2 regions of the Carnobacterium sp. FSL E2-0243 genome follow, and region 2 is predicted to be linked to the other one. Evidence: a T-box and tRNA genes for the amino acid it is inferred to sense, from the RefSeq annotation. Region 2 holds a T-box; the other holds one or more tRNA genes.
What was found. A T-box is a leader RNA that pairs with one kind of tRNA and senses whether it is charged. The one in region 2 lies ahead of thrS (threonine--tRNA ligase), so its partner is inferred to be a tRNA-Thr.

Region 1: it encodes a tRNA-Thr, which carries the amino acid that the T-box ahead of thrS (threonine--tRNA ligase) is inferred to sense. The anticodon was not compared.

The regions. Positions count from the first base shown of each region.
Region 1 covers NZ_JBBOPM010000001.1:2,918,089-2,933,363, forward strand. Annotated here, with positions in the region: gene MHI00_RS13830 (YfhO family protein) at 1-687, opposite strand, end outside; tRNA gene MHI00_RS13835 (tRNA-Lys) at 1,205-1,277, opposite strand; rRNA gene rrf (5S ribosomal RNA) at 1,294-1,409, opposite strand; tRNA gene MHI00_RS13845 (tRNA-Gln) at 1,510-1,581, opposite strand; tRNA gene MHI00_RS13850 (tRNA-Tyr) at 1,586-1,669, opposite strand; gene MHI00_RS13855 (L-lactate dehydrogenase) at 1,933-2,895, opposite strand; gene MHI00_RS13860 (glycoside hydrolase family 1 protein) at 3,318-4,760, opposite strand; gene MHI00_RS13865 (M20 metallopeptidase family protein) at 4,949-6,121, opposite strand; gene MHI00_RS13870 (MFS transporter) at 6,114-7,349, opposite strand; gene MHI00_RS13875 (hypothetical protein) at 7,577-8,209, shown strand; tRNA gene MHI00_RS13880 (tRNA-Glu) at 8,330-8,401, opposite strand; gene MHI00_RS13885 (APC family permease) at 8,701-10,527, shown strand; gene MHI00_RS13890 (GNAT family N-acetyltransferase) at 10,569-10,841, opposite strand; tRNA gene MHI00_RS13895 (tRNA-Thr) at 11,024-11,096, opposite strand; tRNA gene MHI00_RS13900 (tRNA-Asn) at 11,140-11,213, opposite strand; rRNA gene rrf (5S ribosomal RNA) at 11,229-11,344, opposite strand; rRNA gene MHI00_RS13910 (23S ribosomal RNA) at 11,601-14,522, opposite strand; tRNA gene MHI00_RS13915 (tRNA-Ala) at 14,834-14,906, opposite strand; rRNA gene MHI00_RS13920 (16S ribosomal RNA) at 14,996-15,275, opposite strand, start outside.
Region 2 covers NZ_JBBOPM010000001.1:2,318,217-2,333,491, forward strand. Annotated here, with positions in the region: gene MHI00_RS10895 (sensor histidine kinase) at 1-470, shown strand, start outside; gene nrdG (anaerobic ribonucleoside-triphosphate reductase activating protein) at 532-1,089, opposite strand; gene nrdD (anaerobic ribonucleoside-triphosphate reductase) at 1,106-3,298, opposite strand; gene rplT (50S ribosomal protein L20) at 3,809-4,168, opposite strand; gene rpmI (50S ribosomal protein L35) at 4,283-4,483, opposite strand; gene infC (translation initiation factor IF-3) at 4,514-5,035, opposite strand; gene MHI00_RS10925 (polysaccharide deacetylase family protein) at 5,282-6,712, opposite strand; gene thrS (threonine--tRNA ligase) at 6,880-8,817, opposite strand; T-box leader at 8,915-9,143, opposite strand; gene dnaI (primosomal protein DnaI) at 9,239-10,165, opposite strand; gene MHI00_RS10940 (replication initiation and membrane attachment family protein) at 10,165-11,625, opposite strand; gene nrdR (transcriptional regulator NrdR) at 11,649-12,107, opposite strand; gene coaE (dephospho-CoA kinase) at 12,355-12,969, opposite strand; gene mutM (DNA-formamidopyrimidine glycosylase) at 12,989-13,843, opposite strand; gene polA (DNA polymerase I) at 13,920-15,275, opposite strand, start outside.

The sequences.
Region 1 (15,275 bases), 600 kb from region 2:
CTTAAAATACTCTTTAATAGTAGTAAATTCTGTCTTTTTTGCTGTCCAATAAATAAAGTAACATAATGCAAATAGACAAGACATATAGCCTAAATAGTAATTACTCACAATTACTGCAAATAAACTTAAACAATAAAACAATTTTTTATTTTGTTCAACTAAATAATGAATACTTAAGGCGAGTATCGGTAACCAAATCAAAGCATCTAACCACATAATATTATATAGATAAATACCTACAAATCCGCAAAAAGCATACGCTAAAGCAAAAAATAATTGCGCCCATTCAACTTTTCGGTACGTCTGACTCAAATAAAAAAATAAGCTTCCTGAAATAAAACAAATTTTCAGCATAATAACAATCGTAACACTTGTAGCTAAATAAGCGTTTGGAGTCACTAAGAAAAGGACATTGAAAGGACTCATTAAGTAATAAGCCGCTAAAGGTAAAAAATCATCCCCCATTCCACTAGAAAATGAATAAAGCGGACTTCCATCCCCAATAATCATTTCTTTAAAATAGGCAAAGAAAGGAACATATTGTGTGCCCAAATCACTGACTAATAAATTAGAGTCTCCAAACGGCGTCACTTTCATACTAAGAAAAACAGGAACTAAAATCAGCAAAGGTAAAATTAAACTTATTACCTGAAACAATATCTGCTTCCTTCTCGTTTCTTTATTCATCAAAAAACCTCAATTTCTATAAAATATCTTTAAAATTTTATTTTATTCTATCTAATTCATCCAATTGTCACTCACTCTTATTTTTAAACTATCGAATAACGGACGTTTGATACAGAATATAATTATACCATTTAGCTCTTAATATTTCCTAAAGAAACCTATTAAAATTAAAGAATTATTAAAACAAATTGGGAAGTACGCTTCTTCTCATGAAAAATAAAAACATTTTTCCGGTTTATATTCGTCCTTTATTTCCGATGCGTACTATGGTTCTAAGCTCCTAAAGCAGCAAGAACCTTGAAAAACCAAAACATTATTCGATTACATTCGTCCCCTCAGGCCGATGCATACTATGGTTCTAAGCTGCTAAAGCAGCAAGAACCTTGAAAAACCAAAACATTATTCGATTACATTCGTCCCTTCAGGCCGATGCATACTATGGTTCTAAGCTGCTAAAGCAGCAAGAACCATAGCAAAAAAAAGCGCCTACGACAATTCTGTCGTAAACACTTAGTGATGAGTCATGTAGGATTCGAACCTACGACCCTCTGATTAAAAGTCAGATGCTCTACCAACTGAGCTAATGACTCTAAATAATATACAAAAGACGGGCAACGTCCTACTCTTGCGGAGGGAAACCCTCAACTACACTCGGCGCTAAGAAGCTTAACTACTGTGTTCGGCATGGGAACAGGTGTATCCTTCTTGCTATCGCCACCAGACAATTTGTATTTATTTAGATTTTATCTTACTAGAATATTCATAAAAATTATGCATTTTTATTCGTATCTATCTACTATCTTAAACAGTAGATTTAAGTAACTGGGCTAGCTGGATTCGAACCAACGCATAACAGAGTCAAAGTCTGTTGCCTTACCGCTTGGCGATAGCCCAATAATGGTGGAGGGGGGCAGATTCGAACTGCCGAACCCGAAGGAGCGGATTTACAGTCCGCCGCGTTTAGCCACTTCGCTACCCCTCCATAATTAAGGAATATAAATTATAATACTACTCAACGAGAGTTATTATAACAGGATTGGTGAAAAATTGTCAATACTTTTTTTAAGTATTTAATGCATATTTATTTCAAAACTGCATAATTTGCAACAACTCCATTAGTATAATACAGATTCGAGTAGTTCGCAAGAGTTATTTTACAAATAATCAATTTTTTTCCAAATAGTTCTAAAAAGCTAAAGAAAAATGGCCAAAATACTGCCGATAAATTTCTTTAGCCTCGTCTTTTTATAATAGATTTTTAAATGCGTCTTCTTGCATAAGTCGAATCGTCGAAACAGATTCATGCATTTTTTGCTTTTCTAAATCATTTAATGGAATTTCAATAATAGACTTAATTCCTTCTCGATTTACGACAGCTGGAGAACCAATATATATATCTTTTTCCCCATAAGCCCCATCCAAATAAACTGAGAGTGGTAAAATAGCATTTTCATCATCAAAAATAGCTTTTGTAATTCGAGCTAAAGCTATCGCAATCCCATAGTGAGTTGATCCTTTACGCTGAATAATCTTATAAGCCGCATCTCTGACATCTGTCACTAATTTAATTAAACTTTCCTCAGTCACTTCTGGATGCTCTCTCATCCACTCGTAAATTTGCAAACCACCTATATTAGCATGGGACCATACAGGAAATTGCGTATCGCCATGCTCACCAATGATATATGCATGCACATCTCGGGCATCCACATCAGTTATCCCTGCTAAGGCTCCTCTAAAACGAGCACTATCTAAGGACGTACCTGATCCGATAACTCTTTGAGTTGGTAATCCAGAAAATTTCCAAACTGCATAAGTTAAAATATCAACAGGATTACTAGCTACTAAAAAGATTCCGTCAAATCCACTAGCCATTACTTGATCTACTATGATTTTAGCTATTTTAAAATTCTTTTTAATTAAGTCTAAGCGGGTTTCATTTTCAGCCTGTGCTGCTCCAGCAGTAATCACAACTAAATCCGCATCTTTACAATCTGCATAAGTTGCTGCATAGATTTTTTTGGGCGATGTAAAAGCTAGACCATCCGATAAATCTAAGGCATCTCCCTCACTTTTACCTGTGTCCAAATCAATAATGCCTAATTCACGACCAATATTTTGTGCAACTAAAGCAAATGCGTAACTAGATCCTACATCACCCGCACCAATCAAAATAATTTTTTCTTGATTTTTATCCGCTTGTTTCATGTTGTTCCTCCATTCTATATACTAGCTCCCATAGTCGTTTACATTCGACTTTACCTTCTATTAATCAGTAAAAATTAAACACTCTATAATTCAAGTTGAGAATACCATTTTTTTTACATGTAAGGCAACAAATTCGATTCCTACTTCCATTAAAGAAAACCCATAAATAAGATAAAAACAGAAAAAATGTCCTATGATTTAAGCCTAGTAGTCTGAAAAATATTTTCTTACGTTTCTAATTTATTTAATCAGCACATGGATCTAGCTCGATATTTATGTAACTTTTTGATAGTGTCGGTGATTTAGATAGTGGTTGAACTGTACATAAAAAACGTTTAAAGTATTCGTAAAGTCTACGATACTCTAAACGCCCTTTTCCATCATTCTTTTAATTGGAACATAATGACTTTTTTAACACCTTGTTAATTTTGTTCTCCATTTTTTTCAATCAACTCTTTAAACCAAAAATAGCTCTTTTTAGGAATACGTCTCAATGTCTTTTCATCATGTTCATCACGGTCTATATAAACCATTCCATAACGTTTTTGATATCCATTCAACCAACTTAATAAATCTGTATAGCTCCACGTACAATACCCTAAAACTTCCACACCATCTGTTAAAGCTTCTTGGATTGCCGATACATGTTGAGATAAATAATCAATTCGATAATCATCGTTAATCTGATCGTCTGACTCTAACGTATCAAACGCTCCTAGTCCATTCTCTGTAATCAGGATGGGCAAATGATAGCGATTTTCAATTCGGCGTAAAGCTACATGTAAACCTTGTGGATCAATAGTCCAATCCCAATCTGTCGTTTCAGTATAAGGGTTTTTCACCGTTTTATACATTCCTGGAATTCCACTATCTTTTGACGTCCCTTTTTTCCCAGAAAAGTTCATTTCTGCTACTCCTACACCACCAATTAATGGATTGTATTCAACAGTAGTCGTTTGATAATAATTTAACCCCATAAAGTCAGGTTTCCCAGCTTTTAATAACTCCATATCCCCAGGTAAAATGGTTGGTGCTATTCCGTTTTCACTCAAATAGTGCATTGTCGCTTTAGGATATTCTCCCCAAACATAAACATCCATCCAAAAATGTGCCAACAACTCTTCTGCATTCTCACTTGCTAATACATCATTTGGATTAGGCGTTGCTGGATAAACTGGAGAATAAGCAAAACTTGGTCCTATTAATGCTTCTGGAATATTTAAAGCTTTAAAAGATTGAATAACCTTTGCATTGGCTAAGTTAGCAATATGATTCACTTCATAAAATCGTTTTTCATCTTTAACTGCCGGAGGATGACTTCCATAACGATAGCCAAAACCAACAAATATATTTTGTTCATTTAAACTAACCCAATGCTTCACTCTATCCCCGTAACGTTTAAATAAAGTAACTGCATAGTTATTGAAATCTTCAATAACTTGACGATTTTCCCATCCACCATAAGCATCCATTAAGGCTTGTGGAATATCCCAGTGATACAAAGTCACGACAGGAACAATATTATAGCTCAATAGTTCATCAATTAATCGATCGTAAAAAGCTAAACCTGCCTCATTAATTTCCCCAGTTCCATCAGGAAAAATACGGCTCCAAGCAATTGAGAAACGATAAGCTTTTAGCCCTTGCTCTGCCATTAACTTAACATCTTCCTTATATCGATGATAGTGATCAACTGCAACATCTCCATTTGTACCTTGGAAGGTTGCACCAGGCACTTTAGCGTAGTTGTCCCAAACTGACTTCCCTTTACCATCTACATTCCAAGCCCCTTCTACTTGATAGGCTGCACTTGCGCTTCCCCATAAAAAAGTTGAAGGAAAACTAACTTTTTTTGAATAATCCATTTTAGACTCACTCCTCTATTCTTTATCTAACGTATTTAGCATCTATTTAAAAAACATTACATTCATTTTAGCATAGTTTACTAAAAAACATCAACAAAAGACTAGACAATAAAAAATAAACAAACACTCATTAACATACATCATAAAAAAAAGACTAACCGTAGTTAATCTTTTTACCTTATTTCACTTCATTCTTCATCATTGATTAATAAATCTGTAATTAATTGGATTTCCATTTCAGCACCAACCGCCAAAGCACCTTCATTAATTTTAAACTTAGGATGATGATTCATATAACCACAGCCTTCCTCAGCTGTACCACCTCCAACAACAAAAAATGAACCTGGCACAACATCTGTATAGGCAGAAAAATCTTCGCCTCCCATCATTTGGGGAGCTGTGATGAGTCCTTTTTCTCCAACAACTTTTAAAGCTGCTTTTCGGACTAATTCAGTCGCTTCTGAATCATTTACAACTGGACTATAACCCATAATATAATTTAATTCATAGCTAGCCCCATACATTTTAGTCACATGTTCAATTATTTCTTCAATACGCTTTCTCACCAATGTGCGGACAGCCGGATCATTCGTTCGAACGGTGCCTTGAATTTTTGCTGTATCAGGAATAACATTCGCGCTATTTCCACTAGTAAATTCACCAATTGAAAGTACCGCATTATCAAAAGCAGCAATATTTCGCGAAATAATATTATTTAAATTTGTGATAATTTCTACACCAACTAAAATAGGATCAATTGCTAATTCTGGAGTTGATCCATGAGAACCGACCCCTTGAATTTTTAATTCGAAAATATCAGCTGCAGCTGTCAAAGCACCTGTACGAATTGCCACAACGCCTACAGGTATTTTAGGGAATATATGAATTCCAAAAACTAAATCAACGTCTTTCATAACTCCTGCTTCGACTAAAAATTTAGCACCTCCAGGGGGAACTTCCTCGGCAGGTTGAAAAATAAATTTGACAGTTCCAGCAATTTTTTCTTGCATGCTTGTTAATACTTTACAAGCCCCTAAAAGCATCGCAGTATGAGTATCATGTCCACATGCGTGCATAACTCCCTCATTTTGAGAAGGAAACGCAACATCTGCTTCTTCAACAATTGGCAATGCATCAATGTCTGCACGTAGAGCAATTGTTTTACCAGGCTTTGCACCCTTCAAAATTGCCACTACACTGTTCTCTGTTGGCGTTGTTAATTCAAGATTAGGAAATGTTTTTAATAGTTGATAAATATACTTAGCAGTTTCAACCTCATGAAAAGAAAGCTCCGGATTTTCATGAAGATGTCGACGCCATTTAACCATATCCTCAATCGGTAAATTTGTTTGACTATTCATTTATAGCTCCTCCTTGTCGATTCATTTTTAAAAATATAATAGCACCAGCAGCACCTATCCCCATTAATATAAAGAAAATAAATGTCGATAAGAAGTTGCCATTTGATACTCGAATTAATTCTCCTATTATTAAAGGAGCAAAGATTCCACCCATGACACCACCTGTCCCAATAGTAGCATAGCTTGGTGAAAAGCGTTCATTTATAAATAACTTTAATGGGATACTCATCAATGTCACAAAAGCGACTAGCATAGAAAAATTCGCTATCCCTAGCAATAGCGTAATCAAAATAATTGAGTCAAATGTATACACACCTAGCATAGAACATCCGCCAACAATACAAAAAATAGCAATAACTATTTTTTCTTTTCCAGCAAAATACCTCCCAACAATATAGCTGCCGCCAAGCGCGCCTATTAACGCAAAAATACCAGCAATTGAATTAATTTTGGCTGCATCGGTTAAACTCATCCCTTTTGCAGAAGTAAAAAAAGTTGGTAACCAATTCGTAAATCCATAAACTAGTGAGTTTATAAAAAAGGCACATACCGTTAGTATCCAGACACGCGAATCTTTCCAAATACTCAGCAATGGAACTTTATTTTTAGACGGAGTATCAAGAAGTACCTTATCATTCGTATGTTTTTCTTTTGGTAAAAAAACAAGTAAAACGAGCATAACGAGCGAGGCAAGGCCCGCCATAACAAAGTACGCTTTACGCCAGCCTATAGTTTCTATCATGGGAGAAACCATGACAGGCCCCACAATACCAGCAATTCCAGAAGAAGCTAATAGTATTCCTTGTGCAAATGTTCGTTTATTTAAAGGTAGATTTAGGGATATTTCTTTTCCAGAAGAAGCTGGGTATCCTGAATGCGCAATTGCACCCGTTAAAAATCGAATCAACATAAAATAAATTAACCCTTTCCCTAGACCAAATAGAAGCATAAAAATCGCTACAAATAAAATAGAAAAAACTAATATTTTTCGCGAACCTATTTTATTATTCAATAACCCCATTGGAATTTGCATTAAAGTATACCCAACAAAAAAGGAACTCATAATCCACCCCGTTTGAGTAGTACTTAAACTGAATTCTTTTGCAATAGGCACTAATGCGACCCCTACTCCTAGTTTATCAATATAAATCATAATGTAACCTAAAAAAAGAGTTGCTATCATTAAATTGTTTTTACGATTCAACTGTTCACTTTGTTTTATCGCCATTATCTCACCATTTTCTAATTTTTTAGTTATACTACTTAATATACTGAAGAAAACCAAAAAAAACAACAATTTTTTATTCTTTTTACTTAATAATCATTTAGAATTGTCACAATAGAAAAGTAAAGAAACATTTGTAACACAAATGTAAAATAAGTATTGACTTCGTAACTTAAGCTGTTATACTAAAGATATTGAATAACCTATTTTACAATAAGGAGTGTTTAGAAATGAAAAAACAAGTAAAAACATTAGCAATCATAGGAGTATTAATTTGTTCACTAAGTATTTATCTAAGTTTTTCTCAAAGCAATCAAAATCAGGCAACTTCTAAACATAAATCTCCGCAACCTGCTAAAATCCTAACAAAAAATGAAATTACACCAGTAAACAAAACGACTATAGATTCTTCAAGTCCAATTACTATCATTCAACCAGAAGCTGCAGAAGCTGAGAACGCCGTTACTCCTGAACCTGAAATACTTGAACCAACTACGGATACTGAAACTATTACAAAAATGCCAGAGAATTCAGATGATATTGCAGTGGAAAAAATACCAGTCCAATTAACAGCAGATGAAGCCTCAGCAGCACAAACTGATCCCATTGTAATTGATTTATCTTACCAAGGAAATTGGAAATCTTTAGATGGCAGTAGAACTATTACTGGTACACAGTATGGCTTCAAATTTGAAAATAGTCCTGTAGGCTGGTTAAATCGTTATTCAAAAAATGACGCAGGTTTAATTTTAGGTGATACAAACTATTTTACTTTTTATGTTCGCTTAACAGAAAATGATCATTTAATTATCGAAAAAACTGATGGGACTGAATTTTGGGAGTTTACTCGCAATTATCAATAAAAAAATAACCTCACTATCTGATGGAAATGCAGTGAGATCGTTCTTATTTCTTATAAACTTAGATTCCAATAAAAAATACCTTAAGCTCTTTAAGCTTAAGGTATTTTTTTATTCTCATTATGACCCGTACGGGAATCGAACCCGTGATACCGCCGTGAAAGGGCGGTGTCTTAACCGCTTGACCAACGGGCCATTTTTATTTGAAGCACAAAAATTATTATATAAAAAATTTGGCTACTTGTAAAGTTATTTTTTTTGAAATTTCTACTTTTATTTAGCACTCGTATATCACTTTATTGTGATCCCCATTTATTTTCCTTAAAATTTCAATCTAGTTGTTTTTTAATTCTTATTTCATATAATTATTCTTACTCTTCTTACTCCCTTATTTCATTTTAATCCGTTCCTTATTTCTGCTTGCTAAAGCATTAAAAGAGGTATATAATTCTTAAATTGTGGCTTAAATTTATTATAGAAAATGAGGAATAAAAATGTGGAGTGTTTTAAAACGTTATTTAATTGGTAAACCATTAAAAAGTTCTGAAGAAGGTGACCAAAAATTAGGCCGCTTCAAAGCCTTAGCCCTTCTCTCTTCAGACGCACTATCTTCAATCGCTTATGGAACTGAACAAATTGTTTTAGTTTTAGTTACTTTATCAACTGGAGCAATTTGGTATTCCCTACCTTTAGCAGGCCTTGTTTTAATCTTATTACTAGCTCTTGTTATTTCTTATCGACAAATCATACATGCTTACCCGCATGGTGGTGGAGCTTACATGGTCTCTAGTGAAAATCTCGGTAAGACATCAGGATTGATTGCTGGTGGCTCACTCTTAGTTGATTATATGCTTACAGTAGCTGTCAGCGTCTCTGCGGGCACAGAAGCGATTACCTCTGCAATTCCTGCTTTATATAATCAACGAGTTCCATTGGCTATTTTAATTGTATTTTTAATTACTGCGATGAACTTGCGTGGCTTAAGAGAATCTGCTTCATTTTTAATGTTTCCTGTTTATTTGTTTGTCGCAGTAATTACTTTGTTAATTATTACTGGTTTTCTAAAAATTGCTCTTGGAATAGCACCTTTTCATGCAACCGCAACTGTTGGAGCTGTTGTCCCTGGTATTACTTTAGGACTTTTATTAAGAGCTTTTTCATCTGGATCTTCTTCATTAACTGGTGTTGAAGCTATTAGCAACGCTGTTCCATTCTTCAAAAAACCCCAAGCAAAAAATGCAGCAGCAACACTTGCCTTGATGGGTGGAATATTAGGTTTTTTCTTTGCTGGAATCACCTTCTTAAATTATTGGTATGGAATTATTCCAACTGAAAAAGTTACTGTCTTATCACAAATTGGGAAAGCAATTTTTGGTAATGGAGCCTTTTATTATTTGCTACAATTTTCAACTGCTTTTATTCTAGCTCTCGCAGCCAATACAGGATTTTCAGCTTTTCCAGTTTTAGCTTATAATTTAGCAAAAGATAAATATATGCCTCATATGTATCTAGCAAAAGGAGATCGATTAGGCTATTCCAATGGAATTATGACCCTTTCTCTTGGTTCAATTCTACTTATAGCATTATTTAATGGTGAAACCTCTCGTTTAATCCCTCTATATGCTGTTGGCGTCTTTATCCCATTTACGTTATCTCAAACAGGTATGCTAGTCAAATGGCACCGTGAGCGACCTAAAAATTGGTTAGTTAAATCAATTTCAAATTTTATTGGAGCACTTATTTCATTTGCTATTTTTGCTATACTATTCTTCTACCGTTTAAATGAAATTTGGCCTTTCTTCTTAATTATGCCAATTATGCTCCTTATTTTTTATAAAATACATGATCATTACAAAAAAACAGCATTACAGTTAAAACTTGAAGATTCTGTTCCGATAACTTATACAGGAAGTACTGTTATTGTTTTAATTAGTAATATTACTCTCGTTACAAATCAGGCTCTTAATTACGCCTATACCATTGCTGATAATGTCATTGCTATGCATGTTTCTTTTGATGATAACCCTGATAAAGAAACTGAATTTGATAATGATTTTAAAATGAAATACCCAGAGATACGTTTGGTTAACCTTCACTCTTCTTATCGAAGTGTTATTCATCCAGTTTTACGTTTTGTAAAATTGATTGAGGCTCAATCAACTAAAAAAGGCTATACAACAACTGTTTTAATCCCTCAGTTCATTCCAAAAAAAGCATGGCAGCACATTCTCCATAATCAAACGAGTTTACGCTTAAGAGCTGCTTTGGCTACAAAAGAAAATATCGTTGTAGCTACCTATAGCCATCATTTAAAAAAATAATTTAAAATAAAAAAGGTCTAGAAAATTAAACTCTAGACCTTTTAAGCTTCAATATCTTTATATTCAGGTTTACGATCAAATTCAGCTTTAGCGAATGGACATAGTGGAACAATTTTTTTTCCTTCTACTCTCATTTCATCAACTACACGTTTTACAAGTTGTCCTGCAATTCCTTGACCTCTTAAAGAAGGATCTACAAATGTATGGTCCAAGATTACTTTAGTATCACCTGCTGGTACATAAGTTACCTCTGCAATCATTTTACCTTCTTCATTATTTTTATAAAAACGATTTTCAGATTTTTCAAATTCCATCAGTATCATTCCTTTCTATTATATCTACTCTTTATTTTAACATTAACTTAACTATTATACAGCATATTAAGAATTTCTTAATAGAATTAGCTTATCTTTAGGCAGATTTCATGCTAAGAAAAAACAACTTAGAATTAATTTTCTAAGTTGTTTCAAGTTTTAAATTGGATTGTATTGACAGAAGCCACTTACCAGATTTGAACTGGTGACCCCTTCCTTACCATGGAAGTGCTCTACCGACTGAGCTAAAGCGGCAAATTTCGTTCCTATAAATACTTGATTATAGACAAAAAAAATACTCCGCAAGTAGGACTCGAACCTACGACATCATGATTAACAGTCATGCGCTACTACCAACTGAGCTATTGCGGAATAATATTGAATCTTGCGTGGCAACGTCCTACCCTCACAGGGGGAAACCCCCAACTACTCTCGGCGCTGAAAAGCTTAACTGCTGTGTTCGGCATGGGAACAGGTGTATCCTTTTCGCTATCGCCACCACACAATTTTTTTACAACTTACGGCGCTACTCTGCGTCTGTTTCCTTTACTCCACTCCTCATGCACACTAGTGCATTCCGGGGTTCGCTCAGTTACATCCTTGATTAGCTTGCAATTTGTTAAAAAATGCTTGTTTAGGTTGATGGTTACATCGACACTAAACTGCGATTCAATTATTTAGTTGTAGAGAGTTTGATCTCTCAAAACTGGAACTGTTTAAAAAGTAATTGTTTTGGAAACGTTCTTCACCGTTTATTTCTTGGTTAAGTCCTCGACCGATTAGTATTGGTCCGCTCCATACATCGCTGTACTTCCACTTCCAACCTATCTACCTGATCATCTCTCAGGGGTCTTACTCACTTACGTGATGGGAAATCTCATCTCGAGGGGGGCTTCACGCTTAGATGCTTTCAGCGTTTATCCCTTCCACACATAGCTACCCAGCGATGCTCTTGGCAGAACAACTGGTACACCAGCGGTGTGTCCATCCCGGTCCTCTCGTACTAAGGACAGCTCCTCTCAAATTTCCTGCGCCCGCGACGGATAGGGACCGAACTGTCTCACGACGTTCTGAACCCAGCTCGCGTACCGCTTTAATGGGCGAACAGCCCAACCCTTGGGACCGACTACAGCCCCAGGATGCGATGAGCCGACATCGAGGTGCCAAACCTCCCCGTCGATGTGGACTCTTGGGGGAGATAAGCCTGTTATCCCCAGGGTAGCTTTTATCCGTTGAGCGATGGCCCTTCCATGCGGAACCACCGGATCACTAAGCCCGACTTTCGTCCCTGCTCGACTTGTAGGTCTCGCAGTCAAGCTCCCTTCTGCCTTTACACTCTACGAATGATTTCCAACCATTCTGAGGGAACCTTTGGGCGCCTCCGTTACTCTTTAGGAGGCGACCGCCCCAGTCAAACTGCCCGTCTGACACTGTCTCCAGCCACGATTAGTGGCTAGGGTTAGAGTGGTCATACAGCAAGGGTAGTATCCCACCAATGCCTCCATCAAGACTGGCGTCCTGACTTCTATGGCTCCTACCTATCCTGTACAAGCTGTACAAACACTCAATATCAAACTGCAGTAAAGCTCCATGGGGTCTTTCCGTCCTGTCGCGGGTAACCTGCATCTTCACAGGTACTATAATTTCACCGAGTCTCTCGTTGAGACAGTGCCCAAATCGTTACGCCTTTCGTGCGGGTCGGAACTTACCCGACAAGGAATTTCGCTACCTTAGGACCGTTATAGTTACGGCCGCCGTTTACTGGGGCTTCAATTCTTAGCTTCGCCGAAGCTAACCAATCCTCTTAACCTTCCAGCACCGGGCAGGCGTCAGCCCCTATACGTCATCTTTCGATTTTGCAGAGACCTGTGTTTTTGATAAACAGTCGCTTGGGCCTATTCACTGCGGCTGATCTTTCGATCAGCACCCCTTCTCCCGAAGTTACGGGGTCATTTTGCCGAGTTCCTTAACGAGAGTTCTCTCGCACACCTTAGGATACTCTCCTCGACTACCTGTGTCGGTTTGCGGTACGGGCAATTTCTTTCTAACTAGAAGCTTTTCTTGGCAGTGTGACATCAGAAACTTCGGTACTGTAATTTCCCTCCCCATCACAACTTGTCCGTACAGAAGCAAGCATTTAACTCACCTCAAGACTCATTGCTTAGACGCACATATCCAACAGTGCGCATTTCTTAGCCTCCTGCGTCCCTCCATTGTTCAAACAAAAGAAACTGGTACAGGAATATCAACCTGTTGTCCATCGCCTACGCCTATCGGCCTCGGCTTAGGTCCCGACTAACCCTGGGAGGACGAGCCTTCCCCAGGAAACCTTAGTCATACGGTGGACGGGATTCTCACCCGTCTTTCGCTACTCATACCGGCATTCTCACTTCTAAGCGCTCCACTAGTCCTCACGGTCTAGCTTCGACGCCCTTAGAACGCTCTCCTACCATAGAACCCTAAGGTTCTATCCACAGCTTCGGTGTACTATTTAGCCCCGGTAAATTTTCGGCGCAGGGTCACTCGACTAGTGAGCTATTACGCACTCTTTAAATGATGGCTGCTTCTGAGCCAACATCCTAGTTGTCTAAGCAACCCCACATCCTTTTCCACTTAATAGTAACTTTGGGACCTTAGCTGGTGGTCTGGGCTGTTTCCCTTTCGACTACGGATCTTATCACTCGCAGTCTGACTCCCGGATATAAATCAATGGCATTCGGAGTTTATCTGAATTCGGTAACCCTAGAAGGGCCCCTAGTCCAAACAGTGGCTCTACCTCCATGATTCTTAATTCCGAGGCTAGCCCTAAAGCTATTTCGGAGAGAACCAGCTATCTCCAAGTTCGATTGGAATTTCTCCGCTACCCACACCTCATCCCCGCATTTTTCAACATACGTGGGTTCGGTCCTCCAGTGCGTATTACCGCACCTTCAACCTGGACATGGGTAGGTCACTTGGTTTCGGGTCTACGACCACATACTCATTCGCCCTATTCAGACTCGCTTTCGCTACGGCTCCGTCTTATCAACTTAACCTCGCATGTAATCGTAACTCGCCGGTTCATTCTACAAAAGGCACGCTATCACCCATTAACGGGCTCTAACTATTTGTAAGCACACGGTTTCAGGAGCTCTTTCACTCCCCTTCCGGGGTTCTTTTCACCTTTCCCTCACGGTACTGGTTCACTATCGGTCACTAAGGAGTATTTAGCCTTGCGGGATGGTCCCCGCGGATTCCGACGGAATTTCTCGTGTTCCGCCGTACTCAGGATACACAACAGAGTGAACTTTGTTTCGATTACGGGGCTTTTACCCTCTTCGGCGGACCTTTCCAGATCGCTTCTTCTACAAAACTCATTTATGACTCTTAATGTCGTGTCCTACAACCCCAAAGAGCAAGCTCTTTGGTTTGGGCTCTTCCCGTTTCGCTCGCCGCTACTCAGGGAATCGAATTTTCTTTCTCTTCCTGCAGGTACTTAGATGTTTCAGTTCTCTGCGTCTACCTCTACTAGCCTATGTATTCAGCTAGCAGTAACATTCTATAAAAAATGCTGGGTTCCCCCATTCGGAAATCTTTGGATCAAAGCTTACTTACAGCTCCCCAAAGCATATCGGAGTTAGTCCCGTCCTTCATCGGCTCTTAGTGCCAAGGCATCCACCGTGCGCCCTTATTAACTTAACCTAATTTTGGCACTACTACTTCACACTTCTTCGTTAATTTCGTGTTTTGTGATACTCACGTACGCTAGTACGCTCCGTTTCTCAAACACTCATTTCCTCGAATTGCTTCGCATTAGCACAAAAATTTTATCGATGGTATTCCCGAAGGAATCTCATGATGTTAGTCAATGATTTTATTCATTATCTTACGATAAGAACTAATTAAAAAACTCATTTAAAACGCGGTGTTTTCTCGGTTTCTTACTTTAATTACTTTTTAAACAGTATCCAGTTTTCAAAGAACAAATTCTGTAATCTGCAATCAGATTACAATGGAGCCTAGCGGGATCGAACCGCTGACCTCCTGCGTGCAAGGCAGGCGCTCTCCCAGCTGAGCTAAGGCCCCTTTAAAAGGTATTTAATTCAAAAAAAATTAACCTCTCAAAACTGAACAAAGTAAAAACGAATGTGTGGGATTTCCGTAATATTCCTTAGAAAGGAGGTGATCCAGCCGCACCTTCCGATACGGCTACCTTGTTACGACTTCACCCCAATTATCTATCCCACCTTAGACGGCTGGCTCCTAAAAGGTTACCTCACCGGCTTCGGGTGTTACAAACTCTCGTGGTGTGACGGGCGGTGTGTACAAGACCCGGGAACGTATTCACCGCGGCGTTCTGATCCGCGATTACTAGCGATTCCGGCTTCATGTAGGCGAGTTGCAGCCTACAATCCGAACTGAGAATGGCTTTAAGAGATTAGCTTGGCCTCGCGA
Region 2 (15,275 bases):
TTATTCGTGATAATGCTTTATATTTCATTCAAAACCATTTAACCTTAGAATTTGATGCGGAAGATCAAAAAGTCTTAACCGATGAAAAATGGCTGATTTTTATCGTTGAACAAATTCTTTCAAATAGTATTAAATACACCCCTGTTGGTGGAACAATCACAATTGGTCTTTCTAAAAACAACTTGGGTGCCTGGTTAACTATTACCGATACGGGTATTGGAATTCCTTTGGAAGATCAACGAAGAATTTTTGATAAAGGTTTCACTGGCTATAATGGTCGGGTTGATACAAGCCATCATTCTACTGGATTAGGTCTTTATCTAGCTAAAAATTTAAGTGAAAAATTAGGTCATCGTCTCTTTGTTGAATCAACTGTTGGAGAAGGAACAACGTTCAAAATTCTATTCCCATTTCTAACTTACTTCAATGATGAATCTGAAGAGAGTCAATTTATTCCAACTAAACCATAAATAAAAAAAGATATGAAGCTGAGTAAAATCTAGCTTCATATCTTTTTTTTAAACATCGCTATTAAAGAGCAGGATTCCATAAAACAACTTTTTCAGTTGCTAATGATTTTTGGACATCAATAATTCTCTGATTAGAGCTTCCTCTAAATTGCAAAGTTAAGTCCTTCTTTGCAAGCTCAAAACGCCCATCTACAACAATATCAATTAGCCCAAGTAATTCCAATTTATCTGGTGTTTCTACCATCAATTCTTCCCAAAGGTAGCCTGTCCATGACCAAATATCTTTCGTATTTCCATATTCTTGACGAATTCTTTTGGCTAAACCGATTGCGACTTCTGTATTTAAAAAAGGTTCTCCACCCAGTAAAGTTAGGCCTTGCACATAAGAATGGCTTAAGTCTTCAATAATCTGGTTTTCTAATTCTACTGTATACTCAATTCCATAGTTAAAAGACTGAGCGACTTTATTGTAGCAGCCCTCACAAGCAAACAAACAGCCACTAACATAGAGACTACATCTCACCCCTTCACCATCAACAAAATTAAATGGCTTGTAATCGGCAATTTTTTGTTTGGAAAGCTTTTCTGACTGCCATTCTTGCGGTTTTGGATTACGCATAGCTGATCTCACCTATCTATTTCATATGTTTGACACGAGACGATATTTCTTTATGACGACCATGTACCATTGGTCTAGCTTGTGGATTACCTAAATAGCCGCACGTACGTTTTACAACGTCACAAGTTTTAGGGTCATGATTGCCACACTGAGGGCACTCAAAGCCACGTTCTGTAGGCTCGAAATCTCCATCAAAATCACATTTATAACAATGATCGATTGGTGTATTCGTTCCTAAATAGCCAATTTTATCATAAGCGAAATCCCAAACTGCTTCTAAAGCTTTTGGATTTTGACGCATATTAGGATACTCACAGTAATGAATAAATCCACCACTAGCAAATTGCGGGTAGTCTTTTTCAAATTCAAGTTTCTCAAAAGGTGTCGGATTTTTTCGAACATCATAATGGTAACTATTCGTATAGTACTCTTTATCTGTAATGTCTTTAACTAATCCAAATTTTTCTGTATCTAAGCGACAAAAGCGATCAGTTAAACTTTCACTTGGTGTCCCATAGACACTAAAATGATAATCATATTTATTTGACCAAGCATCTGTTTTCTTTTTCATAGTTTCGAGAATCGCTAAGGTAAATTCTTTCGCTTCTTGATTCTGCTCCCATGTACCACCGTAAAAAGCTGTTGCAACTTCATACAGACCGATATAGCCTAATGAAACGGTCGCTCTGCGGTTTTTAAAGAGTTCATTAACTGACTCTGTTTTATTCAATCGTTTACCAAAAGCACCATGCATATATAAAATAGGGGCATTACTTGGCGTCGCTTCTTTAACCCGTTCTACACGATAAACTAGTCCATCTTTACAGATGTCTAAACGCTCGTTTAAGAGATTCCAAAAGCGTTCTTTATCTCCATTAGCTTCCATAGCTATTCTAGGTAAATTCAATGTTAAAACACCTAAATTCATTCGACCAGAACTGACATCAACACCATTTTCATCTTGCCATCCTTGTAAAAATGAACGGCAACCCATCGGCGTTTTAAAACTTCCCGTCAACTCAACAAGTTTGTCATACATTAATACATCTGGATACATTCTTTTTGTTGCACATTCTAGTGCTAATTTTTTCAAATCATAATTTGGATCTGTTTCGTTTAAATTCACTCCACGCTTCAACGTGAAAATAAGCTTAGGAAAAATAGCAGTCCGTTGTTCTTTTCCAATTCCTTTTATGCGTACTTTTAAAATCGCTTGTTGAATTTCACGCTCAATCCAGCTCGTTCCCAAACCAAATCCTAATGATGTAAAAGGTGTTTGTCCTTGCGAAGAATAAAGTGTGTTTATTTCATACTCTAGACTTTGCATCGCATCATAAATGTCTTTATCTGTTTTTTCTTTAGCAAAAGCCAATTGGCGTTCTTCGCCGTCAATCCATTCTTTTGCAGTTGCTAAATGTTTTTTATAATTTAACTCTGCAAATGGCGCTAAAACTTCATCAATTCGATCTGCACTGCAACCACCATATTGGCTTGAAGCTACATTGGCAATAATTTGTGCCATTTGAGCGGCAGCTGTTTGAATAGATTTAGGGCTTTCTACTTCTGCATTTCCAATTTTAAAGCCTTCGGTTAACATCGTTTTAAAATCAATTAAACAACAATTTGTCATCGGTGAATAGGGCTGATAATCTAAGTCATGATAATGAATCTCACCTTTTTGATGTGCATTGGCAACATGAGGAGGCAACATTTTCAACCCCATTGATTTCCCAACAATTCCTGCTGTCAAATCACGTTGAGTATTAAAAACTTCGCTATCTTTATTGGCATTTTCATTAACAACTGAGCGATCTTTATTAATTAATTTTTCAATTGTGAAGTTGATATCTGTTGACTGAGCGCGTTCAAAATCGCGAGTAGCTCGATAATTAATATAGCGATCTGCAAGCTCCACTTTCTTTTCACTTAAAAGAATATGTTCGACAATATTTTGAATTTCATAAATTTTGATATCTGTTGTAAAACGAGCAAGAATTTCTTGGTTAATTTTATCCATGATTTCTTTAATTTCATTTTCTGTTTGTATAGCCGTATCTACATTCACTTCTTTTTCTGCTTTCATTAAGGCTTCATAAATTTTTTTATCATCAAAACGAACGGAACGTCCATCCCTTTTAACAACCAACAAGTTCAATACTTTACTAGCATCTTCATCACTAACCAATTTATCACTAGTCAACTCAACCATTAAAACTCCACTCCTTTATCTTATCTCTTAATTATTCTATCCTATTTCCATTTATTTTACAAACTATATATAGTGATATTTTATTGTTTATCCACTATTGACAACTACATATGGTATGATTTTTTCTATTCATAAATTTTTTTTGTTGATTTACGTTAAAATAAAGAGCCCTATTCGTTTCTACATTCGATCTGTAAAAACTCGTTAAAACTAAAAAACAAATGTTAAATCGCTTCTAAATGCTTTTTAATTTTTTCACAAAGTAACCAATACTCTTTTTCTACGAAAAGCTTTAGATAGCTTGTTTTCATTTTCTTTCAGATTTAATAATAAAGTAGCATGATTTATGCTGTTTTATAAAAAATAAAAAGACTCAGCGATTTTCATCTTAGCTAGAATCATTTATCTTCATTCAACTAGTATTTATCGGCTATATAAAATTGAAAAAAAAGTAAATAGTTGAATAAAAAAATCCCTACTCAAAAATGAGTAGGGATTAGTAATACTAAATTATTTACCTAAAGCTGTTTTAGCTTGTTCAGCAAGAGCTGTGAAAGCAGCTGCATCATGAACAGCGATATCAGCTAGCATTTTGCGGTTGATATCAATCTCAGCTAATTTTAAACCGTGCATTAATACACTGTAGCTCATGTTATTCATACGAGCTGCTGCGTTGATACGTGCAATCCATAATTTACGGAAATCACGTTTCTTTTGACGACGATCTCTGTAAGCATATTGATAAGATTTCATCACTTGTTGATTTGCTACTTTAAATAATTTACTTTTAGCTCCATAATAACCTTTCGATAATTTTAGAACTTTCTTGCGGCGCTTGCGGGTAACTGTTCCACCTTTTACACGTGGCATAGTAATTTCCTCCTTATAAGAACTAACGATTTAATCGAAAGTCTATCCAATAATTTTTTAGTTGCTAGTTTGATTGAAACCAATCCTAATCTAGCTCAGTTAAGCAATAATAGCTTATTTCATTTGTGATAATTGTTGACGAATACGTTTGAAATCGCCTTTTGATACCATACCAGCTTTACGTAATTTACGTTTTTGTTTTTGTGATTTGTTTGCAAACATATGGCTTGTGAAAGCATGATGACGTTTTAATCCGCCACCACCAGTTCTTTTAAAACGTTTAGCAGAACCACGGTGTGTTTTTTGTTTTGGCATTTGTATTTCCTCCTTAAAAATCCATCGATATTACTTATCGTTCTTTGGTGCTAAAAGCATGAACATACTACGTCCATCCATTTTAGGTTTTGATTCAACTGTTGCAAGATCTTCAGTTTCATCAGCTAATCGAGTTAAAACTTTATGTCCAATCTCTTTATGAGTAATGGCACGACCTTTAAATCGGATCGAAGCTTTAACTTTATCTCCCTTTTCAAGGAATTTACGAGCATTACGTAATTTAGTATTAAAGTCATTTACATCAATTGTAGGACTCAAACGTACTTCTTTTACATTAATGATCTTTTGGTTTTTACGGGCTTCGCGTTCTTTTTTCTGTTGTTCAAAACGGAATTTACCGTAATCCATGACACGAGCAACTGGTGGTTTTGCAGTTGGTGCAACTAAAACTAAATCTAAGTTAGCTGCTTCAGCAATTTGTAGAGCTTCACTTTTAGTTTTCACTCCAAGTTGTTCTCCATCGCTGCCAATTAAACGTAACTCACGTGCACGAATGCCGTCATTTACCATCATATCTTTTGCTATGGTCATTCACCTCCATTAAATTCGAGAGAAAGTACAGCAGAAAAATAGACGAGTTCGACTGAACCCGCCTATAAATATCCGAACATATGCATAAAGCATAAGAATTCTTCGTTTATATTATCTAGCCCAGCGACTCTAACGTCAACTTAGGCGAGAAGCGGGTGCTTCTGCTTTGTTTTCTCAACTTTTAAATCATACCATCATTTTGTAAACATGTCAATTGTTTCATATGCTTTTTTATTATATTTTTCTCTAACGAACACTTCCGCGACTATAATACTGTAACCCTGGTTGCATTGGGGTTCCAAATAATTCACTAATCGTCACAAATTTATATCCCTGTGCCGTTAAATCTTTCAAAATACGTTCAAGTCCATCAGCTGTCGTTGGATGAATATCATGCATTAAAACAATAGAGCCATTTTGGGCATTCTTCATTGTTTCTTGATAAACTGCCGTACCATTTTTACTCTTCCAATCCATTGTATCTACTGACCATTCAATAATTGGCATTTTAACATCACTGGCTAAAGCATTTGTGATTGCTCCATAAGGTGGACGCAATAGGTTTGTCGTATAACCAGTTAACTCTTGAATCGTTTGATTTGTTTGATTGACTTGATTTAATGCTTTCTCTTTAGGTAATGCAGTTAAATCAGGGTGACTCCAACTATGATTTCCGATTTCGTGTCCTGCATTTATTTCTTGTACAACCAAATTCGGATAAGCTGCTGCATTTTTCCCTAGTACAAAAAAGGTTGCCCGTGCATTATATTTTGCTAGTAAATCTAAAACTCTTGGCGTTACAGCAGGATCGGGACCATCATCAAAAGTCAGCGCGATGACTTTTCCTGATGATGGAAGTTTAGCTTGTTGACTCTCAATAATTCTTTGTCTTTCTTCTGCTGCTTTTCTTTCAGCTTCTTTTTGAGCGCGAATGGCTTCTTCTTGTTTGACTTCTTCTGCTACTTGTTGATTTAAAGCCTCGGTCATATACTCAGCTTTTAATTGTCGACGCAATTGATTTTTAGCAAAACCAACTATTTCAATACCTTGCTCAGTTGGAAATTGAAAAATAAGTTCATTATTTGATAATCCATAATGGGTTGTATTTTCAAATCCTACCTCATTCACTTGTTTCATAATTTCCATCTTCTGTTGATCAGATAATCCGACAGATTCTTCTACTTTTTTAGTTAATTTCGTTTTTATTTCTTGGTATCCAGTTTCTTCATCATTAAATAGTTCATGAAGCATCAATGGATTTCCTGTTTTGGTAGAAATTGTCGTTACATCTGCTTTTCGTTGTACGGTTTCAAGTTCTTGATTGACTTTTAAACTCTTAACAATCTTTTTTTCTTCGATTTTATACGTAATGCTTCCTGTATTTGTTGTATCTTTTGTATAATTCAATAAGAATGCAGTCATTCTTGGTAAATAATTTTTTAATCGTGTTTCACTTTTCAAGTCAACTAATCGTCTATTTAAATAATCATTTAGTTGTTTTTCAGCTGTAGTATCCGTTGTTTGTGGTTCCAAAAAAAAGGCCCCAACTTCTGGGTATGTAATTTTTTTATATTTATTTTTTTCTACTGCAGTACTATTACTGATCAATCCTAAAAAAATAACTCCTCCAACAATACAACTAACTGCTATCTTTGCTAAACTATTTTTCATTTTCATATGGTTCCACTCCAACTCATAATAGACTCCCAACAGAAATAATCGTAACATATATGTAACTTTTTTAATATACCTAATTATTAATAAAAGTATTAAGATTTTATATAATTTTAATCAAAGAAGCACTCAAGCAAATTATTTATGCTCAAGTGCTCTTCTTATTTATTTTATTTACTAAAGTTTTTAATTTCAGCAACAACTGAATCTAAGAACATGCTAAAATCTTCTGTTGTTGTTGTTTTTTCACCATACTTACGAATTGTTACAGAAGCTTCCTCAACTTCATTATCCCCTACAACTAATTGATAAGGAATTTTTTGCATTTGAGAAGCACGGATTTTATATCCCATTTTCTCATTGCGATCATCCACTTCAACACGCATTCCCATAGCTGTCATACGCTCTTTCAATTGATACGCATAGTCTGCATGTAAATCCATATTTACAGGAATAATTGTTGCTTGCATTGGTGCTAACCAGGTTGGGAATGCACCTTTGTATTCTTCAGTCAAGTATGCAACAAAACGTTCCATAGTCGAAACAATACCACGATGAATAACAACTGGGCGATGAGTATTTTCACCATCTTCACCTACATAAGTTAAATCAAAACGTTCTGGCAATAAGAAATCCAATTGAATAGTTGATAAAGTTTCTTCAATTCCTAATGCTGTTTTCACTTGAACATCGACTTTAGGTCCGTAAAAGGCTGCTTCACCAGTTGCTTCAAAATAATCAAGTCCTAGTTCGTCCATTGCTGATTTCAACATAGCTTCAGCTTTTTCCCACATTGCATCATCATCAAAATATTTATCTGTATTTTCTGGATCACGATAACTTAAGCGGAAACGATAATCAGTAATATCGAAATCATCATAAACAGCTAACATTAATTCCATTGTACGTTTAAATTCATCTAGAATTTGATCTGGACGAACAAAAGTATGTCCATCATTTAATGTCATTTCACGTACACGTTGCAAGCCCGATAGTGCGCCACTCTTTTCATAACGATGCATCATACCTAATTCAGCGATTCGAATTGGTAATTCACGGTAACTATGAATATCATTTTTATAAACCATCATATGGTGTGGGCAATTCATTGGACGTAAGACAAGCATTTCACCGTCTCCCATATCCATTGGTGGGAACATATCTTCATGATAATGATCCCAGTGTCCTGAAGTTTTATAAAATTCAACATTGGCCATAATTGGTGTGTACACATGTTGGTAGCCTAAACTAACTTCACGATCAACAATATAGCGCTCAATCACACGACGGATAGTTGCTCCATTTGGTAACCAGAAAGGTAAGCCTGATCCAACATCTGAAGAAGTCATAAATAAATCTAATTCTTTTCCTAGTTTACGATGGTCACGTAATTTAGCTTCTTCTCGCATTTGTAAAAATTCTTTTAAGTCTTTTTTATCAAAGAAAGCTGTTCCGTAGATTCTTTGCATCATTTTATTATTTGAATTTCCACGCCAATAGGCTCCAGCTAAAGATAGTAATTTAAAGACTTGAATACGGCCAGTTGTTGGCACATGTACGCCACGACATAAATCAACAAAATCACCTTGATCATAAACGGTAATCGCTTCGTCTTCAGGTAAGGCTGTAATTAATTCTACTTTATAAGGATCTGATTTAAATAACTCTAACGCTTCTTCACGAGTTACTTCTTTTCGAACAATCGGATTGTTTTCTTTGACGATTTTCATCATCTCAGCTTCTATTTTTGGTAAGTCTTCTTCTGTAATTGGAGCCTCAGTATCTGTGTCATAATAGAAGCCATTATCAATTGCTGGACCTACACCAAAATGAATATCTGGGTATAAACGACGTAACGCATTAGCCATCAAATGTGCTGATGAATGACGTAAAATTTGCAAAGCATCTTCATGATCTGGTGTAATAATTTCTAGAGAACCATCAACTTCTAAAGGACGAACTAAATCAACTAATTCTCCGTTGAATTTACCTGCTAAAGCTTTTTTAGCAAGGCTATTACTAATGCCTTTTGCCACTTCTAATGTTGAAGAACCAGCAGGATACTCTTTTACTGCTCCATCAGGAAAGGTAATTTTTATTTCTGACATGTTTTATTCCTCCATTTGTAGTTATTATTTACGGATTAATCAATGCGGGGTATTTTTCCGAAAAAAAAGTCCCTTTCACAAGTCAATAATAACCTGTAAAAGGGACGAATAATTCGTGGTTCCACCCAGCTTTCAAGTTTAATAGGATTAAACTTGCTTTAGGCTTAATAACGCTAGCTAAACGACCAACTGCTAGTTAGAAAGTTACTTCGTTCACAGTGGCACTTGAAAGTGGTAAAAACTAGCTCTTACTTAGGATATTTTCAGCAAACAATCCCTCTCTAAAAATAGAGTTCTAATTTTTTTATCTTCCTCATTGATTTAATCTATTGATACTATTAAACCATTTTTTTAGGGAAATTTCAAGTAAGAGTCAATCAAATCATCAAGTTCTTCTCAATTTTACTAAAAAACTGAGATACTAATAGTTGCGTCGATTCTTACCTGTCATGTTAATTTCCTTAGCTAAATAACGAATTCTCTCCATAATTCGCTTCGCTTTTAAGGGCTCATCTTCGCCTCGTTGACTAGTGCGTAAATGTTCATTTTCCAGCTGTTTCATATCAAAATTAGAAGAGAAGAAGGTCGGTAATTGTTCTTGCATCCGATATTGTAAAATGACACCTAGAACATCATCACGAATCCAACTTGACATTGAATCAGCTCCAATATCGTCCAACATTAAAATAGCTGATTTTTTAATTGTATCTAATTTTTCAGACATATTATTTTTCCCAATGGATTGTTTCATCTCCACTGCAAATGAAGGAAAATGAAGCAATGTTGTTGTATAGCCATTTTTAGCTAAATCATGAGCGATTGCACCTAATAAATAGGTTTTTCCGACTCCGAATGAACCTTGTAAATACAAGGCTTTGTGGAACTGTTTTGGTTCTTTTAAAAATGAATCAATAAAATCAAGCGCTTCTGATAAAGCTTCACGTCGATCATCCGTTAATTGGAATTTATCGAGAGTTGCTGTTCGAACATCTTTAGGCATATCCATTGAATTCACACGACGTCTAATTTCATATTCTTTTTGTTTCGCAATTAATTCTGATGTAGGTACATAGGTAACATCAATAACATGAAAGTTCATAAATAATGTTGGGCGATAGCCAGGAGCTAACATTCCTTGATTTTTCTCAAACTTACGCTTTTCTTGCACAAATTCATATAGTTTAGCATAGCTTTTTTCAATTCGTTCATCCGTTAATTTTTCACGGTTTTCTTCGATAAATTTAGCCACATCTGGATCTTTTAAAACTTCTTGAATCAGCTGTTCATATTGTGAAGTAAGTTTTCTATCTTTAATTATCTTCGTTAGGCCTTTTCCCATATCTTCCATTACTGGTCACCTTCTTTCCCTAAATTTTGAATACGAGCGATTCGATCCATAAAGGCTTTTTGATCTGCCTCACTCATCGGTTTCTCTTCTACTTCAGCCTGATTCTCTTTTGCCCATTCTGGCAATGTCTCTTGGCGATTCCGTTGATTCCCTGCCGCTGAATTGTATTGATTATTACGAGGTTTTGAATATGAAGCTTGTTGCTCGGCTCTTTTTTGTTTTTTTATTTCATTTTCTCGGTAAAGTTCCTGCACTTTTCGAATGGCCTCTTCTGGTGATTTTACTTTTGATTGGCTCCAATCATTAGCAATACTATCAGCTAAATTTTGAGTTAAAGTTGGGTTACCGCGAATAACTAATACATAATGAATCAAAATATTAATCACAGACTTAGGTAAATTGGATTGTTTAATTAGATTTTCAACAGCCCACTCCTCTGTTCTGGCTACATAACCACCTTTTTGTTTTTTTATATTTTCAATAAAATCAAAAGGTGTAAACTCCTCACTGATTTCAATTAAGACAATATCTTCTTTAGAGAAACCCTGATGGCTTAAATCATTTTTTCTGAACTTTTGTTTATTTTGATTGCTAGTTGGATCTTCAACAATTCGTTCTTTTAGTTCAACAGGCTGTTGATTGGTTTGGTGGTAATTTGAGTAAACAACTTGTTTAAGTTTTTTTTCATCCACTTTACCTGAGTCAATATCACAGGCTTGTAAAACAAATTTTTGCATTTCCAATTCGTCAATGCCATACATTGTATGCAAAACTAAAATACTGTTCTCAATTTCTTTAGTAATTGAGGAGCGGTTAATATATTGCGTTGCTAAACCTTCATAGAAAAATTTAAATTCAAAGGTTTTATTATCTAGTTGAGTCGTTTCTACTGGACGTTCATTGCCAATTAAAGCTGTTGAATCTTTAAATAATTCTTGATTTTCTGAGAATTTATTTTTATCAAAACTAAATACATCTAAAAAACCTTTTGTGACTTCAACATATTTTTCTGTGTCAATTTTGTTAATGCTATAACGTTGGCGTAAATTTTTGTATTTGCGCTTTCCAACCGTTTCTAGTAATAACAAACTCAACAAATCATCTTTAAAAAATTCTGCTGCGGTTAAGGGAGATTGCAATTCATAAATAAATTGTTTTTCGGGCTCTTGCTTCAAATAGGTTTTTAGTAGCCCCAAAGCTTCTAACTTAACTCTCGCTCGATACAATTCTGGAATACCACAATTTAAAATGGTCAATAATTCAGAATGTAAGATTCCCTCACTCCAATAACTTTCTTCACCAATTTCAGACCATAGGGTCATATACAAGCTGTATGCTGTCGCTCCCGTTAAAGGTTGGTATAAAAAGGTGAGAATTTTTTGATCCATATCTGAAAGCAAAGCATTTTGCCTCACTTCAAAGCCATCTTTAGGACTTAGATTCTTTAAAGGATAATTCAAAATGATTCACACCTTTCTCATTTTTATTTATCTTTATTTTTTAATTTTTGTAATTCTTTTAGGAAGAAATCCATATCTTTAAATTCGCGGTATACACTAGCAAATCGAATATAAGCAACTTCATCCACTTCTGCTAGACGTTCCATAATGTATTCACCAATTAGCGTAGTTGAAACTTCATTTTCACCTAGGCTACGAATTTTATTTTCAACTTCATCCACCATTCGTTCAACTTGATCCATTGCAACAGGACGCTTCTCACAAGAACGTATCAGCCCTCGAAGAATTTTTTCACGGTTGAACTCTTCTCTTGTACCATTTTTTTTCACAACTAACAATGGCGTTTGTTCTGTTCTTTCAAACGTAGTAAAGCGGAAGCTACAGGCTTCACACTCTCTTCTTCTTCTAATAGCACGTCCGTCATCTGCTGGACGACTATCTACAACTCTTGAACCATTATTTTGACAACGTGGACATTGCATATTCATCACCCTTTTTTTATCATTTCATTCATAGGTCTATTTATTTATCGGTTTAATTCACTCGTATGTTTTACTCTATTTATTCATAAAAAGACAGACTACTTCTATCTTAAATTTCTAGTTTCACATCATTATAACATAGCCGTCTACCCCCTGAAAAGGCTTATGGCAAATGTCTTTATTCGAATATCTATAATTTCCCACCTGCATTTTAAGGATTACTCCAAGAAAAAAACTTGTTTTCGGATTATGATTGATCCGAAAACAAGTTTTTTTCTTGGAGCCACTTTTCTACTTGCTGGCGAGTATCGACTAAACTCCCACTATTATCAATGACGCTATCTGCCCACTCTACTTTTTTAGCAATTGGAATCTGCGCCTTGATTCTTTGTAATGCTTCTGATCTACTTAACTGGTTTCGTGCCATTAAGCGTGTAATCTGAAGATCATCAGGAATTGCGACGACCATAATTGAATCCATCATTTCCTGATAACCTCCAGCTTCATACAGTAAAGGAATATCCATGATAACCAATGGCGCACCACTAGCAATCACTTTATTTTTTTCCCTGTCAATCCAGGAACGAATATAAGGCTTTAATAACTCATTTAACTTTTTCCGCTTGGTTTCATTCGCAAAAACAATCGCACCTAAAGCTTCACGGTTTAATTGTCCATCATGTGTTAAAAGCTCTTGACCAAAATAATCCACTAATGCTTGTAAACCTGGCGCACCTACCTCAACAACTTCACGTGCTCCAATATCTGCATCAACCACTGGGAATCCCAAAGCTTTAAATATATTACTGACTGTTGATTTCCCTGTCGCAATGCTGCCTGTTAATCCTAGAATATAAGTCATGACTCATTCCTCATTCCATTTAGTGCTGTGGACGACTATTTCTTTCCGTCAAAGTTTGGCAATGACTACAGAAATGCGTGCCTCGTTGCGCCACTTTTATTTTTTGAATTGGTTGACCACAATTCACACAAGGTTCCCCAGTCTTTCCATAAACCAACAAATCCACTTGGAAACTTCCAGCCTCACCTAAAGCATTTTGATACGTTCGAATCGTCGTTCCACCAGCTTCAACAGCTCTACCAAGAACACCAATAATTGAGTGATGCAAATTCTTAATCTCTATGGACGTTAACGAATTAGCCGGTCTTAAGGGATGAATTTTCGCTTCAAATAAAGCTTCATCAACATAAATATTGCCTAATCCTACAACTATTTTTTGTTCTAGTAATAATGGTTTTATCGCTCTTGATTTACTTCCTAGCGCTACACTAAATGGCTCTAATTTGAATAACTCTGGAATTGGTTCTGGACCTAAGCCTTTGATTCCTGGTGCTTCATGCTCTGTTCCAATTGGAACTAATGTCATTCGACCAAATTTCCTCACATCTAAATAACGTAAATCCCTCCCGTCAGTCAAATGAAAGACAACATGAGTATGTTTTTTTAATGGAGTTCCCGTTTTTTCAACTTCATACTTTCCTTCCATTCTTAAATGTGAAATCATTGCCCAATCGTCCATTAAAAAAATTAAATATTTGCCACGACGTTCAATTTTATGAATAGTTTGTCCTAATAAATCATTTCGAAAAGCTTCACTTGAAAAAGGTGCAGTAATAATACGATCCCAATAAACATCAACGTCTTGTATTGTTGCTCCTTCAACTAGATTAGTCAAACCTTTTCGAACAGTTTCAACTTCTGGTAATTCTGGCATTTCTTCAACCTCTTTCTACTAAATTTAAGCTATGGTCATTTAGTAGCCATAGCTTAAATCATTATCTACTTAGATATTATTTTGCATCGTACCAACTATCACCATAGCTGCTATCGACTTTTAAAGGTACATTTAATTTAACTGCTGATTCCATAACCTCAGGAACTAATTTTTCTAAAATAGCAATTTCTTCCTCAGGTGCCTCAAAAATCAATTCATCATGTACTTGTAGCAACATCTTTGTTTTTAAATTCTCGGCTTTTAAGCGACGATCCATTTGAATCATGGCAACTTTAATAATATCGGCAGCACTACCTTGAATCGGTGTATTCATCGCTGTTCTTTCAGCAAATGAGCGTAGATTAAAGTTGCGTGAATTAATATCTTTTAAGAAACGACGTCGATGGAATAAAGTTTCTACATAGCCTTTATCCTTAGCTTCTCGAACGATATCACTCATATATTGTTTTACTCCAGGATACTTTTCAAAATAAGTATCTATGAAGGTTTGTGCTTCTTTTCTGGTTATTCCAAGATTTTGCGATAAACCATAATCACTGATACCATAGACAATTCCAAAGTTCACGGCTTTTGCTTGACGGCGCATATTCCCAGTTACATCTTCAGCTTTTTCAATGCCAAAAACACGCATTGCTGTACTTGAGTGAATATCCTGACCTTCTAAAAAGGCTTCTTTCAAATGCTGATCATTTGAAATATCCGCTAAAACACGCAATTCAATTTGTGAATAATCACTAGCAAAGATCTTCCAGCCCTCATGACTTGGTACAAAAGCTTGACGAATTTTGCGACCTTCTTCTAAGCGAATCGGGATATTTTGTAAATTAGGATCAACAGAGCTTAGACGGCCCGTTTGAGTTAACGTTTGAACATATCTAGTATGAACTTTTCCTGTATTCCCGTTAATAACTTTTAATAATCCTTCAACATAGGTTGATTGGATTTTAGCAATTTGACGATAATGTAAAATATCATCTACAATCGGTGCTTGTGGGCGCAGTTGTTCTAAAACATCAACCGCCGTTGAATAACCCGTTTTTGTTTTCTTAATAACTGGTAACTGCATTTTTTCAAATAAAATCACACCTAATTGCTTAGGAGAATTAATATTAAATGTTTCTCCAGCTTCTTCGTAAATGCGATTTTCAATATCTGTTAAACGAATGGCAAACTCAGCTTTCATTTCTAGTAAACGATTCGCATTGACTTTGATTCCAGTCATTTCCATTTTAGCTAACACCATGGATAAAGGCAATTCCATCTCATAAAATAAAGCTGTTTGTTCGCTATCAATCAACTCTTGCTTTAATTTGATACTTAAGACTTCTATTGCTTTAATTTTTCGAGCAAGATGTTCATTCAAAACAGATGCATCTTCTGGTATGGCAAGCTTAGCCCCTTTTCCATAAAT